DNA from 4 places in the Streptomyces sp. NPDC026672 genome. Region 2 is predicted to be linked to each of the others. Evidence: riboswitches for the same ligand, from Rfam matches in the RefSeq annotation. Region 2 holds a riboswitch; each other region holds the start of a gene.
The links. Region 2 has a riboswitch for cobalamin ahead of AB0F77_RS00045 (ribonucleoside-diphosphate reductase subunit alpha). Riboswitches for the same ligand answer to the same signal wherever they lie in the genome.
Positions count from the first base shown of each region.

Region 1 (5,254 bases), on a different contig from region 2:
CGCGCCCGGTCACCCTCGTCCCGACCGCCCCGCTCACCAACATCGCCCTGCTGCTGCGCACCCACCCCGAGGTCACCCGCAACATCGAGCGGATCGTGTTCATGGGCGGCGCGGTGGCCGGCGGCAACGCCACCCCCGTCGCCGAGTTCAACGTCTGGCACGACCCCGAGGCCGCCGCGGTCCTGCTCACCGCGGGCGTGCCGATCACGATGTACGGCCTCGACGTGTTCACCCGGGTCGTCGTGCCGGGCGCCCGGGTGCGGCGGCTGCGGGCGAGCGAGGAGCCCGGCGCCCGCCTCGCCGGCGACCTGCTGGCCCACCGCCCCGCCTCCCCCTACGACGACGGCGCCGACCCGGCGGGCGGCCTCGGCGACGCGGGCGCCGTGTGCGCGGTCGCCGACCCGGCGGGCCTCACCACCCTGCCGCTGCCCGTCGAGGTGTCCCTGGCCCCCGGCCCGACCCGCGGCCAGACCGTCGTGGACCGCCGCCCGCGCCCCGGCGAGTCCGAGATCCACGACGGCGTCCGCGCACAGCCCCTCGTGGACGTCGCCCTGGACGTCGACGTGGACCGCTACGTCCGGCTCTACCTGGACACGGTGGCTCCCTAGAAACCGGCGGCGGGCGCTACTCCCCCGCCGGTACCGCCCAGCGCTGCTCCACCTTCGCCACCTTCCAGTACGTCAGCGCCGCCGCCCACACGAGGACGAACAGGGCGACGACGACGTACCCGACGTTGTCGAGGTCGAGGCCGGCGATCCGGTCGGTGATCCCGTCGCGCAGACCGAGCTTGTCGTGCACCACGCCGACCAGCTCGATCGTGCCGATGAAGAACGCCACCGCGATGGACAGCCCGGTGATCGTGAGGTTGTAGAACACCTTGCGCACCGGGTGGGAGAACGCCCACTGGTAGGCGAAGTTCATGAACGTGCCGTCCAGCGTGTCGAACAGGCTCATCCCGGCGGCGAACAGCAGCGGCAGGCACAGCACCGCGTACCAGGGCAGGCCGGCCGCCGCGCCCGACCCGGCCATCACCATCAGCGTGACCTCGGTCGCCGTGTCGAAGCCGAGCCCGAACAGGAAGCCCAGCGGGTACATCTGACCGGGCCGGCTGATCGACCGGGTCAGCCGGCCGAGCACCCGGTTCATGAACCCCCGCGAGTCCAGGTGCCGTTCGAGGGCCCGCTCGTCGTAGGTGCCGGCCCGCATCGCCCGGAAGACCCGCAGGATGCCCGCCAGGGCCACCAGGTTGAGCGCGGCGATCAGATAGAGGAACGACCCGGAGACGGTCGTGCCGACCAGACCCAGCGTCCGGTGGGTGCGCGAGCCGTCGTTCATCAGCGTGCCCGCGAGCCGCGCGCCGCCCGCCACCAGCGCGGCCATCACGACCACCACGCTGGAGTGCCCCAGCGCGAACCAGAACCCCACCGACACCGGCCGCTTGCCGTCGGCCATCAGCTTGCGGGTGGTGTTGTCGATCGCGGCGATGTGGTCGGCGTCGAACGCGTGCCGCATGCCCAGCGTGTAGGCGGTGACGCCGAGGCCGACCCCGAACGCCCGGGAGCCGATCTCGTAGTGCCCGGGGGCGACCAGGAGGAAGAGGACCCCGAAGGCGGCGACGTGCAGGGCGGCTATCACCGCCAGCAGCCCCGCGGCCCGCACGGTGTCCTCGCGTCGCCAGCGGAAAACGGCAGCGTCGGTCATCGGGTTCACGCTCCAGCACCTCGTGGATCACTTCGTGAGCTGCCGTGGCCGGTCTCCTGGCTTACGGGGTGGTGCCTTCGCCGTCCCTGCCTTCCCGGTCGTTGGACCAGTGGCCCGGCTGCTGCCGGACGGGACGGGAACTCCCCGATCACAGTGGCGAGGGCCGCGTCGACCTTCCATCGACTTCCCGAGCACCACGGCCCGTCCACCGTAGGCGGCACGGGCCGTTCCCGCCCAGCCCGACGGGGGACGGGTAGGGAAGATCACAGAGGGTGCGGAGCGGAACGAACGGGGCGGGCGGCCGGTGCCCCCTCGTGGGGTCCGGCCGCCCGCCCGCGCGGGATCAGCCCTGCTGGGACGCGCGCTTGCGCTTGGTGAGGAACACCAGGGCGCCGCCGCCGACGAGGAGCACCGCGGCGCCCCCGGCGATCAGGCCCGTGTTGCTGTTGGCACCGGTCTCCGCCAGGTCGCCGCCACCGCCGTTCGGCGCGGGCGCCGGGGCGGTCGACGAGCCGGACGCGCTCGGCGCCGGGGTGTCGGCCGTCGGCGTGCCGGAGGCGGGCGGGGTCGACTCGCCGGCCGGCGGGGTCGTCTCCTCGGCCGGGGTCGACGGCGTGCCGGACTCCGGGGCGGACTCGGTCGGCGTGGCGGGCGTGCTCGGGCTGGCCGGCGGCTGCGACTCGGTGCTCGTGCACTCCTTCGTGCCGCCGTTCCAGGCCGCGATCAGCTTGTCCTTGATGACCGGGCGGTCCGGGCCCTTGGGCAGCTGACCGTGCTCGAAGCCGTCCTTGGTGTCCAGTCGGCCGTCGAACTTCACGGCACCGCGGTACAGGTCGATCTGCGCGAAGCAGCCCGCGTCCGGCACGGCGATGTCGAGGGTGTCGGTCGCGCCCGGCTTCACGGTCGCCGTGTCGAAGTCGACGAAGACCTGCTCGCCGGAGGTGGCGAAGGTGGCGCCGTGGGCGCGGTACGAGGCGAGGGAGGCGGTGCAGGAGGCGGCGTCACCGGCGGCGCGCACGCTGACGTGCACCTTGCCGTCCGCGGTGGGCTTGAGGGCCTGGTCGTCGACCCGGACGGAATCGAAGAAGCGGGTGCCGTCGAGGGAGAACTCGCAGCGGTCGGTCCCGGTCTCGGTCCCGGCGCCGGTGCCGGGCTTGTAGGAGCCGCCGGACTTCCAGCCGTGGCCGCCGGCCGCTCCGTGGGACCCCCCGTGGGACCCGCCGTGGGCCCAGGCGCCGGACGCGGCGGCGACGGTGGCGGCGCACAGGGCGAGCGTCGCGGCGCCCGTCCCCAGCAGGCGGCTCGCGGAGGCACGTCTCGCTATGGACATCTGAATCCCCATCTCAGAACCCGGGAGGACGGACGCGCGAGGGTCCGTGGTCCCGGAAGCCATGAAGGCGTAACGAAGCAGAAGAGACACCGGGCGCATTGGTCACACGCGCCCCGGCGTGCCCTCATGGTGGTTCGCTCCGGCGAAGGCTGTCAACCTGCCGTGACACAAGGGCACTTCCTGGTTCGTCACAACTTCATCACACAGGGAATGATCCGCTCCGGTCGGGAGGAAGGTTCGTGATCCCGGCAATGTGGACAGAGTTCACCCTGTCCACCCCCGAAGGGAGCCCGCGTGACCGACCTCTCCTCCAGGAACCCCGACTGGTGGCGGCAGGCCGTCATCTACCAGGTGTATCCGCGCAGTTTCGCCGACGCCGACGGTGACGGACTCGGCGACCTCAAGGGCGTCACCGAGCGGCTGGGGCACCTCGCCGCGCTGGGCGTCGACGCGCTGTGGCTGAGCCCGTTCTACCCGTCGGAACTGGCCGACGGCGGCTACGACGTGGCCGACTACCGCGGCGTCGACCCGCGGCTCGGCACCCTGGACGACTTCGACGCGCTGGTCGCCGAGGCGCACCGGCTCGGGCTGAAGGTCGTCGTCGACATCGTCCCCAACCACACCTCGCATCTGCACCCCTGGTTCGAGGAGGCGCTGTGCGCGCCGCCCGGCTCCCCGGCCCGCGACCGCTACGTCTTCCGGTCCGGGCGCGGACCCGGGGGTGAACTCCCGCCCACCGACTGGGAGTCGGTGTTCGGCGGCAGCGCCTGGCAGCGGCTGCCCGACGGCGACTGGTACCTGCACCTGTTCGCGCCCGAACAGCCCGACCTCAACTGGGACGACGAGGAGGTCCGCGCCGACTTCCGCACCACGCTGCGCTTCTGGTGCGACCGGGGCGTGGACGGCTTCCGCGTCGACGTCGCCCACGCCCTCGCCAAGGACCTCACCGAACCGCTGCGGGACGTGGGGGACATCGGGGCGACGGGAGAGGAGTCGCTGCTGCGGGTGCCGCCCGGCAGCCACCCGTACTGGGACCGCGACGAGGTCCACGAGATCTACCGGGACTGGCGGAAGATCCTCGACGCGTACACCCCGCCGCGCACGGCGGTCGCGGAGGCGTGGGTGCCGGCGGCGAGACGCGCGCTGTACGCCCGCCCGGACGAACTGGGGCAGGCGTTCAACTTCGAGTACCTCCAGTCGGGTTGGGACGCGGACGAGCTGCGGGGCGTGATCACCGAGTCGCTGGCGACGGCGCGGGCGGCGGGCGCCTCGGCGACCTGGGTGCTGTCCAACCACGACGTCGTGCGGCACGCGTCGCGGCTCGCGCTGCCGCCCGGCACCGACGAGAACGCCTGGCTGCTGTCCGGGGGCGGGGCTCCGGCCGTGGACGCGGCGGCCGGGCTGCGGCGGGCTCGGGCGGCGACGCTGCTGATGCTCGCGCTGCCGGGGGCGGCGTACGTCTACCAGGGCGAGGAACTGGGGCTGCCCGAGGTCGCGGACCTGCCCGTGAGCGTGCTCCAGGACCCGGTCTGGGAGCAGACCGACCACCGGCGCAAGGGGCGCGACGGCTGCCGGGTGCCGCTGCCGTGGACGCGGAGCGGGCCGTCGTACGGCTTCGGGTCCGGGCCGGGGTGGCTGCCGCAGCCGGCGTCGTTCGCGGCGTACGCGGTCGAGGCGCAGGCGGGGGTGGCCGGGTCGACCCTGGAGCTCTACCGGGCGGCACTGCGGCTGCGGCGCAAGCTGGTGCCGGCCGGGGAGGCACTGACCTGGACGCCCGGCGGACCACCCGGCGTCCTGACGTTCACCCGCTCGGACGCCTGGCGCTGCACGACCAACCTGTCACCCGACCCGGTACCGCTCCCCCCGGGCGAGGTCCTGCTGACCAGCGGAGACCTGGACGAGCGGGGGACACTGCCACCGGACACGACGGTGTGGCTGGGGGGAGGGGTGTAGGGGCCCGGGGGCCTGTCGGGCCGACGGGGGCGGGGGGGGGCTGGGGGGCTTGGGGCGGCGCGTGCAGCCGGGTGTGCGGGGCGTTCGGGCGGCCGTGGGGTGTGACCGGGACGCGTGTGGTCCGGGGGGTGGGTCGCTCGGTCGGCTGAAGAGCGGGGCTGGGGCGGCGTGCGTAGCCGACTGCGCGGGGCGTTCGGTCGGCTGTGGGGGTGTGATCGGCGGCGCGTGCAGCCGGGTGTGCGGGGCGTTCGGGCGGCCATGGGGGCGGCC
Region 1 covers NZ_JBEZXS010000038.1:1,432-6,685, forward strand. The annotation lists gene AB0F77_RS32955 (nucleoside hydrolase) at 1-608, shown strand, start outside; gene AB0F77_RS32960 (HoxN/HupN/NixA family nickel/cobalt transporter) at 625-1,701, opposite strand; cobalamin riboswitch at 1,730-1,915, opposite strand; gene AB0F77_RS32965 (LAETG motif-containing sortase-dependent surface protein) at 2,045-3,031, opposite strand; gene AB0F77_RS32970 (glycoside hydrolase family 13 protein) at 3,326-4,984, shown strand.
Region 1: another riboswitch for cobalamin. It lies ahead of AB0F77_RS32960 (HoxN/HupN/NixA family nickel/cobalt transporter); the one in region 2 lies ahead of AB0F77_RS00045 (ribonucleoside-diphosphate reductase subunit alpha).

Region 2 (5,254 bases):
CGGCTGCGGAACCAGTAGACGTAGGCGAAGGCGCCGTAGAAGAACAGGCCCTCGATGCACGCGGCGAAGCAGATCAGGTTGAGCAGGAAGCGGCGCCGGTCGGCCCGGGACTCCAGCCGGTCCAGCTTCTCCACCGAGTCCATCCACCGGAAGCAGAACCCGGCCTTCTCCCGGATGGACGGGATGTTCTCCACGGCGGCGAACGCGGCGGCGCGGTCCTCCGGGTCGGGGAGGTAGGTGTCCAGGAGCGTCAGGTAGAACTGGACGTGGACGGCCTCCTCGAACAGCTGACGGCTCAGGTAGAGCCGCGCCTCGGGGGAGTTGATGTGCTTGTAGAGGGTGAGCACCAGGTTGTTCGCCACGATCGAGTCGCCCGTCGCGAAGAACGCGACCAGCCGGCCGATCAGATGCTGTTCGGCGGGCGTGAGCCTGGCCAGGTCGGCGACGTCCGAGTGGAGGTCGACCTCCTCGACGGTCCAGGTGTTCTTGATGGCGTCCCGGTAGCGCTCGTAGAAGTCCGGGTAGCGCATGGGGCGCAGCGTCAGCTCGAAGCCGGGGTCGAGCAGACGGGTGTCGCGGGTGGTCACTGGCATGCCTCGCAGGACTCGGGGTTTTCGAGGGAGCAGGCGACCGCGTCGGGGTCGGCGATCTGCTGCACGGGGATCGGGGCCTGGGCGCGCGCGGCGCGGGCGATGCGGGTCGCCGGGCGCGAGCGCAGGTAGTACGTCGTCTTCAGACCGGACTTCCAGGCGTACGCGTACATCGAGGAGAGCTTGCCGATGGTCGGCGTCTCCATGAAGAGGTTCAGCGACTGCGACTGGTCCAGGTACGGGGTGCGGGCCGCCGCCATGTCGATCAGGCCGCGCTGCGGGATCTCCCACGCCGTGCGGTACAGGGCGCGCACGTCCGCCGGGATCCAGGTGAAGTCCCGCACCGAGCCGTTGGACTCGCGCAGCGCCTCGCGGGTGCGGGCGTCCCAGACGCCCAGCTCCTTGAGGTCCCGCACCAGGTACGAGTTGACCTGGAGGAACTCGCCGGACAGCGTCTCGCGCTTGAACAGGTTGGAGACCTGGGGCTCGATGCACTCGTACACGCCCGCGATGGACGCGATGGTGGCGGTCGGGGCGATCGCGAGCAGCAGGGAGTTGCGCAGGCCCGTCACGGCGATCCGCTCGCGCAGGGCCGCCCAGCGCTCGGGCCAGGCGGGTTCGACGCCGTAGTGGTCGGGGTGCAGGACGCCCCGGGCCGTGCGGGTCTTCTCCCAGGCCGGGAGCGCGCCGCTCCGCTCGGCGAGGTCGGCGGACGCCTCGTACGCGGCGAGCATGATCCGCTCGGCGATCCGCGTGGACAGATCCCTGGCACCGGGCGAGTCGAAGGGCAGCCGCAGCTTGAAGAAGACGTCCTGGAGGCCCATCGCCCCGAGGCCGACCGGCCGCCACTTGGCGTTGGAGCGGCCCGCCTGCTCGGTCGGGTAGAAGTTGATGTCCACGACCCGGTCGAGGAAGGTGACGGCGGTGCGGACCGTGTCGTCCAGGCGCTCCCAGTCGATGTCCCCGTCCACGACGAACGCGCCCAGGTTCACCGAGCCGAGGTTGCAGACCGCCGTCTCCCCGTCGTCCGTGACCTCCAGGATCTCCGTGCAGAGGTTGGAGGAGTGGACGACGTGGCCCGGCGTCGCCGTCTGGTTGGCGGTGCGGTTGGCGGCGTCCTTGAAGGTCATCCAGCCGTTGCCGGTCTGGGCGAGGGTGCGCATCATGCGGCCGTACAGCTCGCGGGCCGGCAGGGTCTTCTTCGCGAGCCCGCGGGCCTCGGCGGACCGGTACGCGGTGTCGAACTCCTCGCCCCACAGATCGACCAGTTCGGGCACGTCCGACGGGGAGAACAGCGACCACTGCCCGTCGGTGTCGACCCGGCGCATGAACTCGTCCGGGATCCAGTGCGCGAGGTTGAGGTTGTGCGTGCGGCGGGCGTCCTCGCCGGTGTTGTCGCGCAGCTCCAGGAACTCCTCGATGTCGGAGTGCCAGGTCTCCAGGTAGACGGCGGCGGCCCCCTTGCGCCGACCGCCCTGGTTCACGGCGGCCACCGAGGCGTCCAGGGTCTTCAGGAACGGGACGATGCCGTTGGAGTGCCCGTTGGTGCCGCGGATCAGGGAACCGCGCGAGCGGACGCGGGAGTAGGCGATGCCGATGCCGCCCGCGTGCTTCGAGAGGCGGGCCACCTGGTGGTAGCGGTCGTAGAGGGAGTCCAGCTCGTCCTTCGGGGAGTCGAGGAGGTAGCAGGACGACATCTGGGGGTGCCGGGTGCCGGAGTTGAACAGGGTGGGGGAGGAGGGCAGGTAGTCGAGGCGGCTCATCAGGCCGTAGAGCGCGGCCACCTCGTCGACGGCCCGGCCGGTGTCGTCCTCGGCGAGGCCGGCGGCGACGCGCAGCATGAAGTGCTGGGGCGTCTCGACGACCTTGCGGGTGTGGGGGTGGCGCAGCAGGTAGCGGCTGTACAGGGTGCGCAGGCCGAAGTAGCCGAAGCGGTCGTCGCCGTCCCGGTCGATCAGCGCGTCCAGGCGCTCGGCGTGCAGCCGGACGAACGCGGCGGTGCGGTCGGCGATCAGCCCCTCGCGGTGGCCCGCGGCGACCGACCCGGTGAACGAGGTGACACCCTGCGAGGCGGCCTCGGCGCGGATGCCGATGGCCAGCAGGCGGGCGGCGAGCCGGGAGTAGGCGGGGTCCTCGGAGATGAGGCCGGCGGCCGCCTCCGTGGCCAGCTCCCGCAGCTCCGCCCCGTCCGCGTGGGCCGACCGGCCGCGCAGCGCGGCGGCGGCGACCCGGCCGGGGTCGGCGTCGGGGAGGTCGGCGGTCAGCTCGGTCAGGGTCCGCAGCAGGGCGCTGCCGGGGCCGTCGGCCTCCGGGGCCGGGGCGGTCACTCCGGTGGCTGAGACCGGGTCTGCTGGCGCGATGGTCACGTGGGGCTCTCCCTCGCTCGGCACGGGGCCTCACGGGGGCAGGGGGACGCACACGAGCGCACACGGCGTCGCATCCGCCGGCCCATTCCACGAGGCCCGGACGTCAGGGCACCCGGACCGGACGGCCGGGCGCGCTGTCGGCAGGTCCTCGGACTGAACAGGCGTGCGGAAACACGCAAGTACACCGTTGCGGGACAGTTCCGGATTCGCACCGGATTCCCCTGCGGCGACAGCGAGCAAGAGCATACATCTTGTGCTGCCCCGCGCAGCCACCCCTAGATGTTGTGTCGTCCCGGTCTCAGAGCGTCAACTCATAGGTGAGCAGAGTGAGGTCGTCGAGCTCCGGCAGGGGGTTCCAGTCGCGCTCGGGCGTACGCACGAAACCCAGGCGCGCGTAGACACGGTGGGCGGCGCGCATGGACCGCTGAGTGGACAGCACGACCCGCCCGCACCCTCCGACGCCCCGCGCCCGTTCGACACACGCGCGTACGAGCGCCTCCCCGACGCCCCGGCCGCGGGCGGCGTGGTCGACCGCGAGCATCCGTATCTCGGCCTCGCCGGGACGGGCGATGTCGGCCATGGGGCCGCCGGCCGCCACGAAGGTGACTCCGCCCAGCACGTGTCCGTCGGCCACGGCCACCAGGACGTCCGCGGACGCCGCGCGCCCGGCCACGTTCCGCAGCTCGTCGAGGTACGCGTCGCTCTCGCCGAAGTCGAGGAGGCCGTCGTGGAGATAGGCGCGGGCGGTGATCTCGCCCAGGGGTGCGTAGTCGCCGGGGACGGCGGTGCGGATCGAGAAGTCCATGGCACCGAGTGTGCGGGCGGACAGGACGACGGGCCGCCGATTTTGTCGCTCTCGGCGGCCCGTCGTGGGGTGCTCGTGCCCTCTACCGGGTGTCAGTGGGAGGTGCCCGCAGTGGCCGGCGGGAGTTCCACCGCGACGCCCGCGTCGCCCGCGTCGGCCGTGTAGTCCTCCGGCTTCGTCTCGTCGATGCCCTCGGGGGCCTTGGCCGCGCGCAGGACGAAGGTCAGGACCACCGAGACGACGACGTTCAGGACGAACGCGGTGAGACCGATGTAGCCGATCTCGCCGATGCCGGGGATCTCCTTCGAGGAGCCGCCGAAGTGCTTCTGCGTCGGCGAGGCCACCCCGTACGCGGCGACCGTGCCGTACACCATGCCGACCGCCCAGCCCGCGAGCAGCGCCCAGCGGTGGAACCACCGGGTGAACAGGCCGCCGACCAGGGCCGGGAACGTCTGCAGGATCCAGATGCCGCCCAGCAGCTGGAAGTTGATCGCGACCGTCTTGTCCATGGTCAGGACGAAGACCAGCGCGCCCACCTTCACCAGCAGGGAGACCAGCTTGGAGACCCTGGTCTCCTGCGCGGGCGTGGCGTCCGGCTTGATGAAGTCCTTGTAGATGTTGCGGGTGAACAGGTTCGCCGCCGCGATCGACATGATCGCCGCCGGCACCAGCGCACCGATGCCGATGGCCGCGAACGCCACACCCGCGAACCAGTCCGGGAACATGTTCTCGAACAGCTGCGGGATGGCCAGCTGCCCGTTCTGCACCTTGACGCCCGCCGCGATCGCCATGAAGCCCAGCAGGCCGAGGAGGCCCAGCATCAGGGAGTACAGCGGCAGGATCGTGGTGTTGCGGCGGATCACCTCACGGCTGCGCGAGGACAGCGTGGCGGTGATCGAGTGCGGGTACATGAACAGCGCGAGCGCCGAGCCGAGCGCCAGCGTGGCGTACGTCCACTGGCCGCCCGGGGGCGTGACGACCGCGCCCGCCCCCGCCGCGGTGAACTTGTCGTTCGCCCTGGCGAAGATGTCGTCGAAGCCGCCGAGCTTGATCGGGATGTAGATGATCGCGACGGCGATGACGATGTAGATCAGCGTGTCCTTGACGAACGCGATCAGCGCGGGCGCCCGCAGACCCGAGGAGTAGGTGTACGCGGCCAGCACGCCGAACGCGATCAGCAGCGGCAGGTCCTTGACGAACCAGTTGGTGTTCTCGCCGCCGCCCACGCCCATCACGTCGAGCACCGCCTGGATGCCCACGAGCTGGAGCGCGATGTACGGCATGGTCGCGAGGATGCCGGTGAGGGCCACCGCCAGCGACAGCCCCTTCGAGCCGAACCGGCCGCGCACGAAGTCCGACGGCGTCACGTACCCGTGCCGGTGCGACACCGACCACAGCCGGGGCAGGAACGTGAAGATCAGGGGATAGATCAGGATGGTGTACGGGACCGCGAAGAAGCCGGAGGCGCCCGCCGCGTAGATCGCCGCGGGGAC
Region 2 covers NZ_JBEZXS010000001.1:6,673-11,926, reverse strand. The annotation lists gene AB0F77_RS00050 (ribonucleotide-diphosphate reductase subunit beta) at 1-593, opposite strand, end outside; gene AB0F77_RS00045 (ribonucleoside-diphosphate reductase subunit alpha) at 584-2,956, opposite strand; cobalamin riboswitch at 3,078-3,212, opposite strand; gene AB0F77_RS00040 (GNAT family N-acetyltransferase) at 3,255-3,761, opposite strand; gene mctP (monocarboxylate uptake permease MctP) at 3,854-5,254, opposite strand, start outside.

Region 3 (5,254 bases), on a different contig from region 2:
CGGTCTGCTGCACGCAAAGATCCTCGAGGAGGCGGGGCTCCCGAAGGGCGTCCTCCATGTGATCACCCACGCGCGCGAGGACGCCGCGGCCCTCGGCGACACGCTCACGGCCAGCGACGTCCCCCGCGTGATCTCGTTCACCGGCTCCACGGCCGTGGGCCGCCACATCACCCGGACTGCGGGCATCAAGCGGCTCGCCCTGGAACTCGGCGGGAACGCCCCGGTCGTCGTCCTCGGCGACGCGGACCTGGAGCAGGCCGTCGACGGCGCCGCCTACAGCGCCTACGCGAACCAGGGACAGATCTGCACCAGCGGGAACCGGCTCATCGTCGAGGCGCCGATCTACGACGCCTTCATCGAGAGGTTCGTGGAGCGCGTCAAGGACCTGCCCTACGGCGACCCTTCGGACCCGAAGACATTCGTCGGACCGGTGATCAACCGCCGTCAACTGGAGGGCATCCGGGCCAAGATCTCGCGGGCCCGGGAGAGCGGGGCCACGGTCCTCCTCGGAGGTGACCCGGTCGGTCCGGCCGGCCTGGTGCTGCCCCCGACCGTCGTCCTCGGCGACTCCGCCACGCCCACGGCCCGGGAGGAGGTCTTCGGTCCGGTCATCACCATCCTGCGGGCCGAGGACGAGTCCGACGCGCTGCGCCTGGCCAACGACACGGAATACGGCTTGTCCAGCGCCGTCTTCACCCGGGACCTCGACCGCGGCGTCCGCTTCGCCCAGCGCGTCGAAGCCGGTATGTCGCACGTCAACGACGCCTCCGCGTACGACGAGCCGCACATGCCCTTCGGCGGGGAGAAGAACTCCGGTGTCGGCCGGTCCGGTGGCGAGTGGATCGTGGACGAGTACACCACCCCGCACTGGATCAGCATTCAGCACACCCCAGCTCCACGGCTACCGTAGCGGCGCCGAACGGCCTGGACGGTTTCGTCTGGACCGGCTGCCCACCCCGGACAGGGGTGCTTGTGGTGGTGAAGCAGGCCCTCGGCCTCGCAGAGCAGTGGCGAAACGTCACGAAACGAATCGCCCGGGGAACCGCGCACCTCCGCCGCGCCCGATCGCGCAGGTCATGCCCGCCGGCGCAGGCTGACACCGGAGCCGGGAATTGCGAGAATGCACCGGTGACCGCCAACCAGACAAAGCGCCGCCGTGACGCCGAGGGAAGCCGGGAGCGGCTCCTGAAGGCCGCGGCCGAACTCTTCGCGGACCGGGGATACGACCAGACGACCGCCCGGGAGATCGGTGAGCGCGCCGAGGTCGACCCCACGATGATCGCGCGCTACTTCGGCGGCAAGGCGCAGTTGTACATCGCCGTCCTCCACGCCGAGCGCGGTGTCGATCCGGCGTCCGACTTCCTCGACCCCGCGCACCTCACCTATCTCGCGGAGAAGGCGACACACCAAGGACCCGGGCCCATCTATCAGGTCGCCGTGGGCCCCTTCGGCGACGCGGCCGCCGATCGCGCGGCCCGCGAGGAACTGCACCACCGGATCGTCGATCCGGTGCGCCGACGGCTCGACGCCCAGGGCGTACAGCACGCCCAACTGCGTGCGGAGCTACTGACGGCCGCGCTGATCGGGGTGTTCCTCGCCCGCGGCACCGACACCCTGCCCGCGCTGAAGGCGGCGCCCCTGCACGAACTCCTGCCCCTGCTCAACACCCTTGTGGGCGCGCAGGACCAGTGACTCCGGCCCGCCGACCTCGCGGGCACGTCACCGTGGACCCCTGCGGTGCACCACCGTTCCTTCGTGTGCCGGAGTGCAGGTGTCGGTATCGATCCCCCCGGAGGCGAGGCGACGGTCGGGGACCTCCTCGCCCGCCGCTGTCGAGACCGGGGCCTGCGGCGTCCGAGCGCTGTCCGTGTCCTGGACGCTCACGATGTCGGTGCCCTGTCGCCCCCGTACATTCCGCGTCGTCCACCCCTTGTTGCCCACCTCACCATCCGGATGCTGGACGTGACACACCGCGTCCGTGAACGGGCCCGTAGGGTGACTGGTGCAGCTGGTTCGCCCCGTCCGCCAGGCGGGATGCGTCGTAAGAGGGAACCCGGTGGAAATCCGGGACTGCCCCGCAGCGGTGAGCGGGAACGACCGCCGTCATACGCACTGGGCCCGACGTACCGGGTCCGGGAAGCGACGGCCAGTAGGAGTCCTCCGTCAGGAGGACGCGCCCGCAAGTCCGAAGACCTGCCCGTTGCCCGCGTACGACCGACTCGTGCGCGGACATCCCGGTGACTTCGTGGGCGGGTCGGCGTACATACCCGGCGGACGACCGCGCTGTGACGCGCGAGGTCGGTTTCCGCCCGGTCCGTCACCCCTTCGCGCTCGCGTCCCGTCACCCGGGATCTCAGGGATTCATCTCGCGAAGGAGATCTCCGTGACCACGAGGACCGCACCCGCGGCAGCACGGGCCACCGTGTACGGCTACCCCCGGCAGGGCCCGGACAGGGAACTGAAGAAGGCCGTCGAGGGCTACTGGAAGGGCCTCGTCACCGCCGAAGCCCTCAAGACCGTGGCCGCCGAACTGCGCAGGACCAACTGGCAGGAGCTGGCCGCGGCCGGCATCCACGAAGTGCCCACCGGTGACTTCTCGTACTACGACCACGTCCTGGACACCACCGTCATGGTCGGCGCGATCCCCGCACGCCACCGTCCCGCCGTCGCAGCGAACGCCCTGGACGGCTACTTCGCCATGGCCCGCGGCACCCGGGACGTGGCCCCGCTGGAGATGACGAAGTGGTTCGACACGAACTACCACTATCTCGTACCCGAGTTGGGCCCTGACACCGTGTTCACGGCCGACCCCACCAAGCAGGTCGCGGAACTGAAGGAAGCCCTCGCCCTCGGGCTCAGCGCCCGTCCGGTGCTTGTCGGGCCGGTCACCTACCTCCTGCTCGCCAAGCCCGCCCCGGGCTCACCGGCGGACTTCGACCCGCTCACCCTCCTCGACCGGCTACTGCCGGTGTACGCCGAAGTCCTCGCCGATCTACGCGCGGCCGGCGCCGAGTGGGTGCAACTCGACGAACCCTCCCTCGTCCAGGACCGCTCCCCGGCCGAACTGAACGCCGCCGCGCACGCCTACCATGACCTCGGCGCTCTCACGGACCGGCCCAAGCTCCTGGTCGCCTCGTACTTCGGCCGGCTCGGCGACGCGCTGCCGCTGCTGGCCAAGGCTCCCGTCGACGGGCTCGCGCTGGACTTCACCGAGTCCGCCGCCGCCAACCTCGACGCGCTCGCGGCCGTCGGCGGTCTGCCCGGCAAGCGGCTCGTCGCCGGCGTCGTCAACGGCCGCAACATCTGGGCCAACGACCTGACCAAGTCCCTGGCCACCCTCGGCACTCTGCTCGGACTGGCCGACCGGGTCGACGTCGCCGCCTCCTGCTCCCTGCTCCACGTGCCGCTGGACTCCGCCCGGGAGCGGGACATCGAGCCGCAGATCCTGCGGTGGCTCGCCTTCGCGAAGCAGAAGACCGCCGAGATCGTCACGCTCACCAAGGGCCTCGCCCAGGGCACCGACGCGATCATCGGCGAACTCGCCGCCAACCGCGCCGACCTGGCCTCCCGCACGACCTCGCCGATCACACGAGACCCGGCCGTCCGGGCCCGCGCCTCCGCCGTCACCGAGACCGACACCCGCCGCTCCCAGCCCTACTCCGAACGCACGGCGGCCCAGCGGGCCCACCTCGGCCTGCCCGTGCTGCCGACCACCACCATCGGCTCCTTCCCCCAGATCGGCGCGCTGCGCACCGCCCGCGCCGATCTGCGAGCGGGCCGGATCGACACGGACGGCTACGAGGAGCGCGTCAGGGCCGAGATCAGGGAGGTGATCTCCTTCCAGGAGAAGGCCGGTCTGGACGTCCTCGTGCACGGCGAGGCCGAACGCAATGACATGGTCCAGTACTTCGCCGAGCAGCTCACCGGCTACCTCGCCACCCAGCACGGCTGGGTGCAGTCCTACGGCACCCGCCACGTCCGCCCGCCGATCCTGGCCGGCGACATCTCCCGCCCCCAGCCGATGACGGTGCGCTGGACGACGTACGCCCAGTCACTCACCGAGAAGCCGGTCAAGGGCATGCTCACCGGACCGGTCACCATGCTCGCCTGGTCCTTCGTCCGCGACGACCAGCCCCTCGGCGACACCGCCCGCCAAGTCGCCCTCGCCCTGCGCGACGAGGTGAACGACCTGGAAGCGGCCGGGACTTCGGTCATCCAGGTCGACGAGCCCGCCCTGCGCGAGACCCTGCCGCTGCGTGCGGCCGACCGCGCCGCGTATCTCGCCTGGGCGACGGAGGCGTTCCGGCTCACCACCGGCGGGGTCCGGCCGGACACCCAGATCCACACCCACATGTGCTACGCCGAGTTCGGTGACATCGTCCAGGCCATCGACGACCTCGACGCCGACGTCATCAGCCTGGAAGCCGCCCGCTCCCACATGCAGGTCGCCCGCGAACTCGCCGCCCACGGCTACCCGCGCGAAGCCGGACCCGGTGTGTACGACATCCACTCACCCCGTGTCCCGAGCGTCGCGGAGGCCGCTGCACTGCTCCGCACCGCGCTGAAGGCGATTCCCGCCGAACGCCTGTGGGTGAACCCCGACTGCGGGCTGAAGACCCGCGACTGGCCCGAGACCCGCCGGTCCCTGGACAACCTGGTCACCGCCGCCCGCACGGTCCGCGAGGAACTCTCCTCGTCCTGACCGCAGGCCCCACCGGCCGGGGGAGGCCGCGCCTGCCGCCCCTCCCCCGGCATCGGCATCGGCATCGGCATCGGCATCGGCATCGGCATCGGCATCGGCGAACGTATCAGCCACGGCCCTGCCTTGCCCGGCACGGCGTGACGCCCACCGTGCGCTGGGCGGTGCGGGAGCGGCCTGGGGTCGGGCTTCAGGCCGTGTCGGTGTGCCGGAGGGTTTCCACGCACAGGTGCGGGGTGACGAAGGGCTGGAGGCTCACCGCGGTGAGCGGGGCCCGAAGCGTCTCGACCGTGCCCTGCGGGGACGTTTCCGCACAGTGGAAAGTGAAGGAAATGTACCTCCATTCCACAGCACGGAAGATCTGCGTCGACAACTGTGCGCCTTGGGCCCGAAGCTGAGGATCGTCGAGCAAGCGATTCAGAGGTGTTGAGCCATGACGACACAGGCACCGTCCCCGGTCGCCCATCACACGGACCTCCGCCAGGCGTTCTCACTGTTCCCTTCTGGAGTGACCGCCGTGTGTGCGCTTGTCGACGGTGAGCCCGTCGGTCTCGC
Region 3 covers NZ_JBEZXS010000007.1:302,788-308,041, reverse strand. The annotation lists gene AB0F77_RS11355 (aldehyde dehydrogenase family protein) at 1-910, shown strand, start outside; gene AB0F77_RS11350 (TetR family transcriptional regulator) at 1,129-1,692, shown strand; cobalamin riboswitch at 1,993-2,216, shown strand; gene metE (5-methyltetrahydropteroyltriglutamate--homocysteine S-methyltransferase) at 2,384-4,702, shown strand; gene AB0F77_RS11340 (flavin reductase family protein) at 5,133-5,254, shown strand, end outside.
Region 3: another riboswitch for cobalamin. It lies ahead of metE (5-methyltetrahydropteroyltriglutamate--homocysteine S-methyltransferase); the one in region 2 lies ahead of AB0F77_RS00045 (ribonucleoside-diphosphate reductase subunit alpha).

Region 4 (5,254 bases), on a different contig from region 2:
ACCGACCCCGGTCTAAGCGAGGCGGTCGTAGAGGCGATCAATCGCGTGGCACCCCAACTGACAGCCACAACGGAGAATGACATCTTCCCCCTGCCCGGCATGGTGCCTGCCCTGACAGGTGTCGTCGAGAAGGCCGACGCCGACCTCGGCTTCCGGCTCTTCCTGCGGGTGCTGAAGGCATCCTTCCTGCCCATCAGCCCGCCTGATCACCATGCACTCCTGGCACTCGGCGAACGCTTCGGCTACCGGGACCTCGTCGACGAGGGCGAACTGAGTCTCGCCCCATCCTCGTCATAGACACGTCACCGCGAAGCCGAAAATCCCTTCTTCTTCAAGGGAGGAAAAGCCAGAGATGACGGCACGATTCAGTGAGTTCATGTTTGGCCTCCCGTGGCTGATGAGCTTCTTCCACCAGGACGCGCACCACACAGGGTCGACGCCTGCCGCCATCGTGACGTACCACTTCGTAGAAGAACTCGACCCCGAGGAGGTGCTCCTCGTACGCCGTGACGCACAGCAACTCGCGGACGGGCTCGATGCCGACGAGAACGCGGCCGTCTGGAAATCGTGCGCGGACAGCGGTCCGACCTTCTACCAGGTCGCCGGGGCCGAGGACGCCTCGGCCTGGATGCGGCAGGTGGTCGACCTCTGCGACGCCTGGCTGTCACGCCGGACTCCACCGCGCCACTTACCGCCGGCGGACCAGTACGACGGACCCGAACTCGCCGGCCAAGTCACGGCACTCCTACGGGAAGTACGTCACCACCTGGCCCCGAAAATGGCGGACACCCTGGAAAAGACGGTCGGCTCCTGCACGCCCGACCTCGCTTTCCGACTCCTGGTGCATGCCCTGCCGAACGCCCGTCAGGTATCGCACCGCGCCGCGATCACAGCTGAGCAGTACACCTCGTTCGTAGAGCTGGCAGCAGCCTTCGACTATGGCGAGTACGCCCTCAGCGACCTGGACGCCGTCTTCGACGGCTAGCGCAGCCCGAAACAAGTTACGGCCGGTGTGGAGGTGGCCACGGTCTCCTCCACACCGGCCGGATCATTTGTCATCGGAGACGAATGCCTTGAAGGCGCGCATCCTCGGGGCACGTCAAGTGTGTCCGATGAAGTACACCGTCCGACCGAAGAACTGGAGAACAATCGTGACCGCTGAATTCGGGCTTTCCTGGATGTCCAGTCAGTGCCATGACTTGGATCTGACCCTGACGGTGCCGGAACTCGACTGTCTTGTGGACGTCGGTCGCAAGGAAGCCCTCTTCCTCGTTGCCGAGCGCTCGGTGGCCGACATTCCCGCGCCGGGGCACACCCTGCTCGGCCGGGACGTGCGGTGTCTGCTGGATTTCGGGTTCGGTCCGCCCCCGCCCGTGCCGCCTGCCGACTCCGCTCTGCGTGAGGCGGTGCTGGAGGCCATCGACCGCTTCGCACCCCGGCTGACCGCCGCGGCGGACAAAGGCGCCTGGGACACCGTCCCTCTCCCAGGGCTGGTGCCCGCCCTGGTCGGCGTGGTCGAGGAGGCCGACGCCGACCTCGGCTTCCGGCTCTTCCTGCGGGTGCTGAAAGCGTCCTGCCTGCGCATCGGGTCGCGTGATCACCAAGTGCTCCTGGCGGTCGGTGAACGGTTCGGTCACCAGGGGCTCGTCGGCGACGGTGAACTGAATCTTGTTCCGTGACCGGGCCCGGCACACGAAGGACCTACGAGGCGGGTTCCCTTCGCCGGTATTGTCCGGATCAGGTGGTAGGGGTCGCCGTTCGGCCCGACCACTGCCGTTCGGCCTCTCAGCCCGACCGTCGACGTCGGCCCCAGCGGATGCCGCGAGCTAACCACGGCGTCGCGCCCGAGTCGGCTACTCCGGTCGAACTCCCTCACTCGTCCCGTAGGCCACTTCCAGGATAAAACGCACATAGCGATAAAGAACCCCCCAAATTCATGATCTTTTTTCGGCTTGTAGAGTGAGTCGGTCGTCATCACACCCGTACGGGGGGAAGCCGGTGCAATTCCGGCGCTGACCCGCAGCCGTGAGCCGCCGAGAGGCGGTGAGCCGGATCGCCCCGACCGGAACGTTGACCGGCTCACCACGCGCCCGGCACCCGCCGCGCGCCGCACCGTCGAGGTCTACGGAGCCGAGCCGCCGGGATGTCCCGTCGTCCCGTGCTGCCCGCCTCCCGCACCCGCACCCGCAGGGAGAGGCAGCCCACCCATGAACGTCCACCGCAGCTCAGCGGCCCTGACCGCGGTCGGCGTCACGGCCGCAATCTCGGTCGCAACCGCGGTCGGGGCCACCGTCGGGGTCCTCGCTTCGGCCGCCCCCGCCCTCGCCGCCGCCCCGGCCCTCGCCGCCGGCCCGGCCACCGCCCCGGCCTCCCCTTCTCCGTCCCCCACCCCCGCCCTCCCCTCCGGGCTCTTCGGTCGCGCCGACCCGCAGTACGACGGTGTCTGGCGGCAGTCCCTCGCCCTGCTCGCGCAGCGTTCCGTCGGTGAGCGGCCCGCCGCCGCGGCCGTGGACTGGCTGGCCGGACAGCAGTGTGCGAACGGCGCCTTCCCCGCCTTCCGGCCCGACCCGGCCGCCAAGCCCTGCGACGCCAGGACCATGGTCGACAGCAACAGCACGGCCGCCGCCGTCCAGGCGCTCACGGCCGTCGGCGGGCGGGACGCCGTCTCGGGCCGGGCCGTGGCCTGGCTCAAGTCCGTGCAGAACGCCGACGGCGGCTGGGGCTACGCGCCCGGCGGACCCAGCGACGCCAACTCGACGTCCGTCGTCGTCGGCGCGCTCGCCTCCTCCGGGGACGAACCGGAGGACGTCGTCAAGAACGGCAAGTCCCCCTACGACGCCCTGCTCAAGCTCGCCCTGCCCTGTGCGAAGCAGGGCGCGTTCGCCTACCAGCCCGACAAGAAGGGCGCCCTCACGGCCAACGCGGACGCGACCGCCGCCGCCGTCGTGGCCGCCCTCGGCAAGGGCATGGACATCACAGGCAAGGTCGCGATCAACCACGCGGGCAAGGGGGGCGCCACCACCGGCGCCACCACCGGGGCCAGCACCGGGTCCGGCACCAGATCCAGCACCCAGTGCTCCGACTCCGGCGCCCCCACCCCCGACCGCGCCGCCGCCAACGGTGCCGCCTACCTCACCCGGGCCCTGGCCGACAACGGCCACCTCACCTCCGCCCTCGCCGGCGCCCCCGCCCAGCCCGACTACGGCAACACCGCCGACGCGGTCGTCGCGCTCGCCGCGCAGGGCGGTGCCGGGCGGGCCGGGAAGCCGCTGGCCTGGTTGGAGAAGAACGCCGGGGCCTGGGCCGAGCAGAGCGGGCCCGCCGCCTGGGCCCAGTTGATCTTCGCGGCCAACGCCGCCGGGGGCGATCCGCGCGACTTCGGCGGTACGGACCTCGTCCGCGCCCTGAACGCGACCGGACCGGCGCCTGCCGCTGCCGCCGCGGAGGGTACGGCCGGGAAGGACGGGGAGAAGGCCGACAACAAGGCCGCCGACACGAACTCCGGCAAGGACTCCAGCAAGGACTCCGGCAAGAGCTCCGGCAAGGACTCGGGCCACGACTCCGACGGCTCGGGCACCAACGTGTGGTGGACCGTCGGCACCTTCCTCGTCGCCGGCATCGGCATCGGCTTCCTGATCAGCGGCCGCGGGAGGCGCAAGCCGTGACCCCCACGCGCCGCAGCCCCGCCCGCCACAGCCCCACTCATCACACCTCCGCCCGCCACAGCCCCACTCACCACACCCCCGCCCACCACACCACCCTCCTGCTGCTCACCCTGTTCGTCCTCGTGGCCGCCGTCGGTCAGGCTCATGCCGTCGGCTACCGCTACTGGTCCTTCTGGCAGCGCGACGGCGCACGCTGGACATACGCCACCGAGGGTCCGTCCACCGCACGGCCCGCCGACGGCGAGGTGCAGGGGTTCAGGTTCGCGGTGAGCGCGGACTCCGCCGACGCCCAACGCCCGCGCGGCGACGCGGACTTCGGGACGATCTGCGCGGGGACCCCGGCGCGGGGCGGGGCGAAGCGGGTGGCGCTGGTGCTCGACTTCGGTACGGCGGCGGACGCCCCGGCCGGGGAGACGCCGCCCGCGCCCCGTACCGCCTGCGCGCGGGTGGCGCCCGACGCGACGACCGCGGAGGCGCTGGCCTCGGTGGCCCCGCCCCTGCGCTACGACACCAACGCCCTCCTCTGCGCCATCACCGGTTATCCGGCCAAGGGCTGCGGCGACCAGATCGCCGACCACAAGGACCAGGGCCAGGGCAACGGCGACAACACCCCCGCCCCCGCCGCCCACAAGAACACCGGCGGCCCCTCCGTCGGCCTCCTCACCGGCGCAGCCGCCGTGCTCCTCCTGACCGCAGCCGCCCTCTGGCAGACCCGACGCCGCCGACATGCCTGACCACCCCGCACCACAACGCCCCCTCCCCCTACGCCCCCTCCACCTCCACCCCGGCGCCTGGTGGCTCTGGGCACTCGGCATGGGTACCGCCGCCATGCGGACCACCAACCCCCTCCTGCTGGGCCTGCTGATGGCGGCGACGGCGTACGTCGTCGCCACGCACCGCTCCCCCACCTCCCCCCGGTCCCGCTCCTACGCCGCGTTCGTGCGCCTCGCCCTCGCCGTGCTGGTCGTCCGGGTGGTCTTCGCGGTCGTCCTCGGTTCCGGCGTCCCCGGGACGCATGTGCTCGTCACGCTGCCCGAAGTCCCGCTCCCCCACTGGGCGCAGGGCATCCGGCTGGGCGGGCGGGTGACCGCCGAGTCGGTCGTGTACGCGCTCTACGACGGCCTGCGCCTGGCCGCGCTGCTGGTCTGCGTCGGCGCGGCGAACGCGCTCGCCGACCCGGCCCGCCTGCTCAAGTCGCTGCCGGGCGCGCTGTACGAGATGGGCGTGGCCGTGGTGGTGGCGCTCACCTTCGCCCCCCACCTCGTCGCCGACGTCCGACGGCTGCGTGCCGCACGTCGGTTGCGGGGCCGCCCCGATCGAGGGCTGCGGGGGCTGCTCCAGGTCGGCCTGCCGGTGCTGGAGGGCGCGCTGGAGCGCTCGGTCGCGCTGGCGGCCGCGATGGACGCGCGCGGGTACGGCCGCACCGCCGCCGTACCCGCGCGGGTGCGCCGTACGACCACCGCGCTCACCCTGGGCGGGCTGCTCGGGGTGTGCGCGGGGACGTACGGGCTGCTGACCGCGGAGGGCGGCGCGTACGGGATGCCGGTGCTGCTCGCCGGGGTCCTCGCGGCGCTGGCGGGGCTCCGGCT
Region 4 covers NZ_JBEZXS010000012.1:113,837-119,090, reverse strand. The annotation lists gene AB0F77_RS16610 (hypothetical protein) at 1-297, shown strand, start outside; gene AB0F77_RS16605 (hypothetical protein) at 377-985, shown strand; gene AB0F77_RS16600 (hypothetical protein) at 1,152-1,679, shown strand; cobalamin riboswitch at 1,948-2,079, shown strand; gene AB0F77_RS16595 (prenyltransferase/squalene oxidase repeat-containing protein) at 2,208-3,665, shown strand; gene AB0F77_RS16590 (SCO2322 family protein) at 3,764-4,399, shown strand; gene AB0F77_RS16585 (energy-coupling factor transporter transmembrane component T) at 4,392-5,254, shown strand, end outside.
Region 4: another riboswitch for cobalamin. It lies ahead of AB0F77_RS16595 (prenyltransferase/squalene oxidase repeat-containing protein); the one in region 2 lies ahead of AB0F77_RS00045 (ribonucleoside-diphosphate reductase subunit alpha).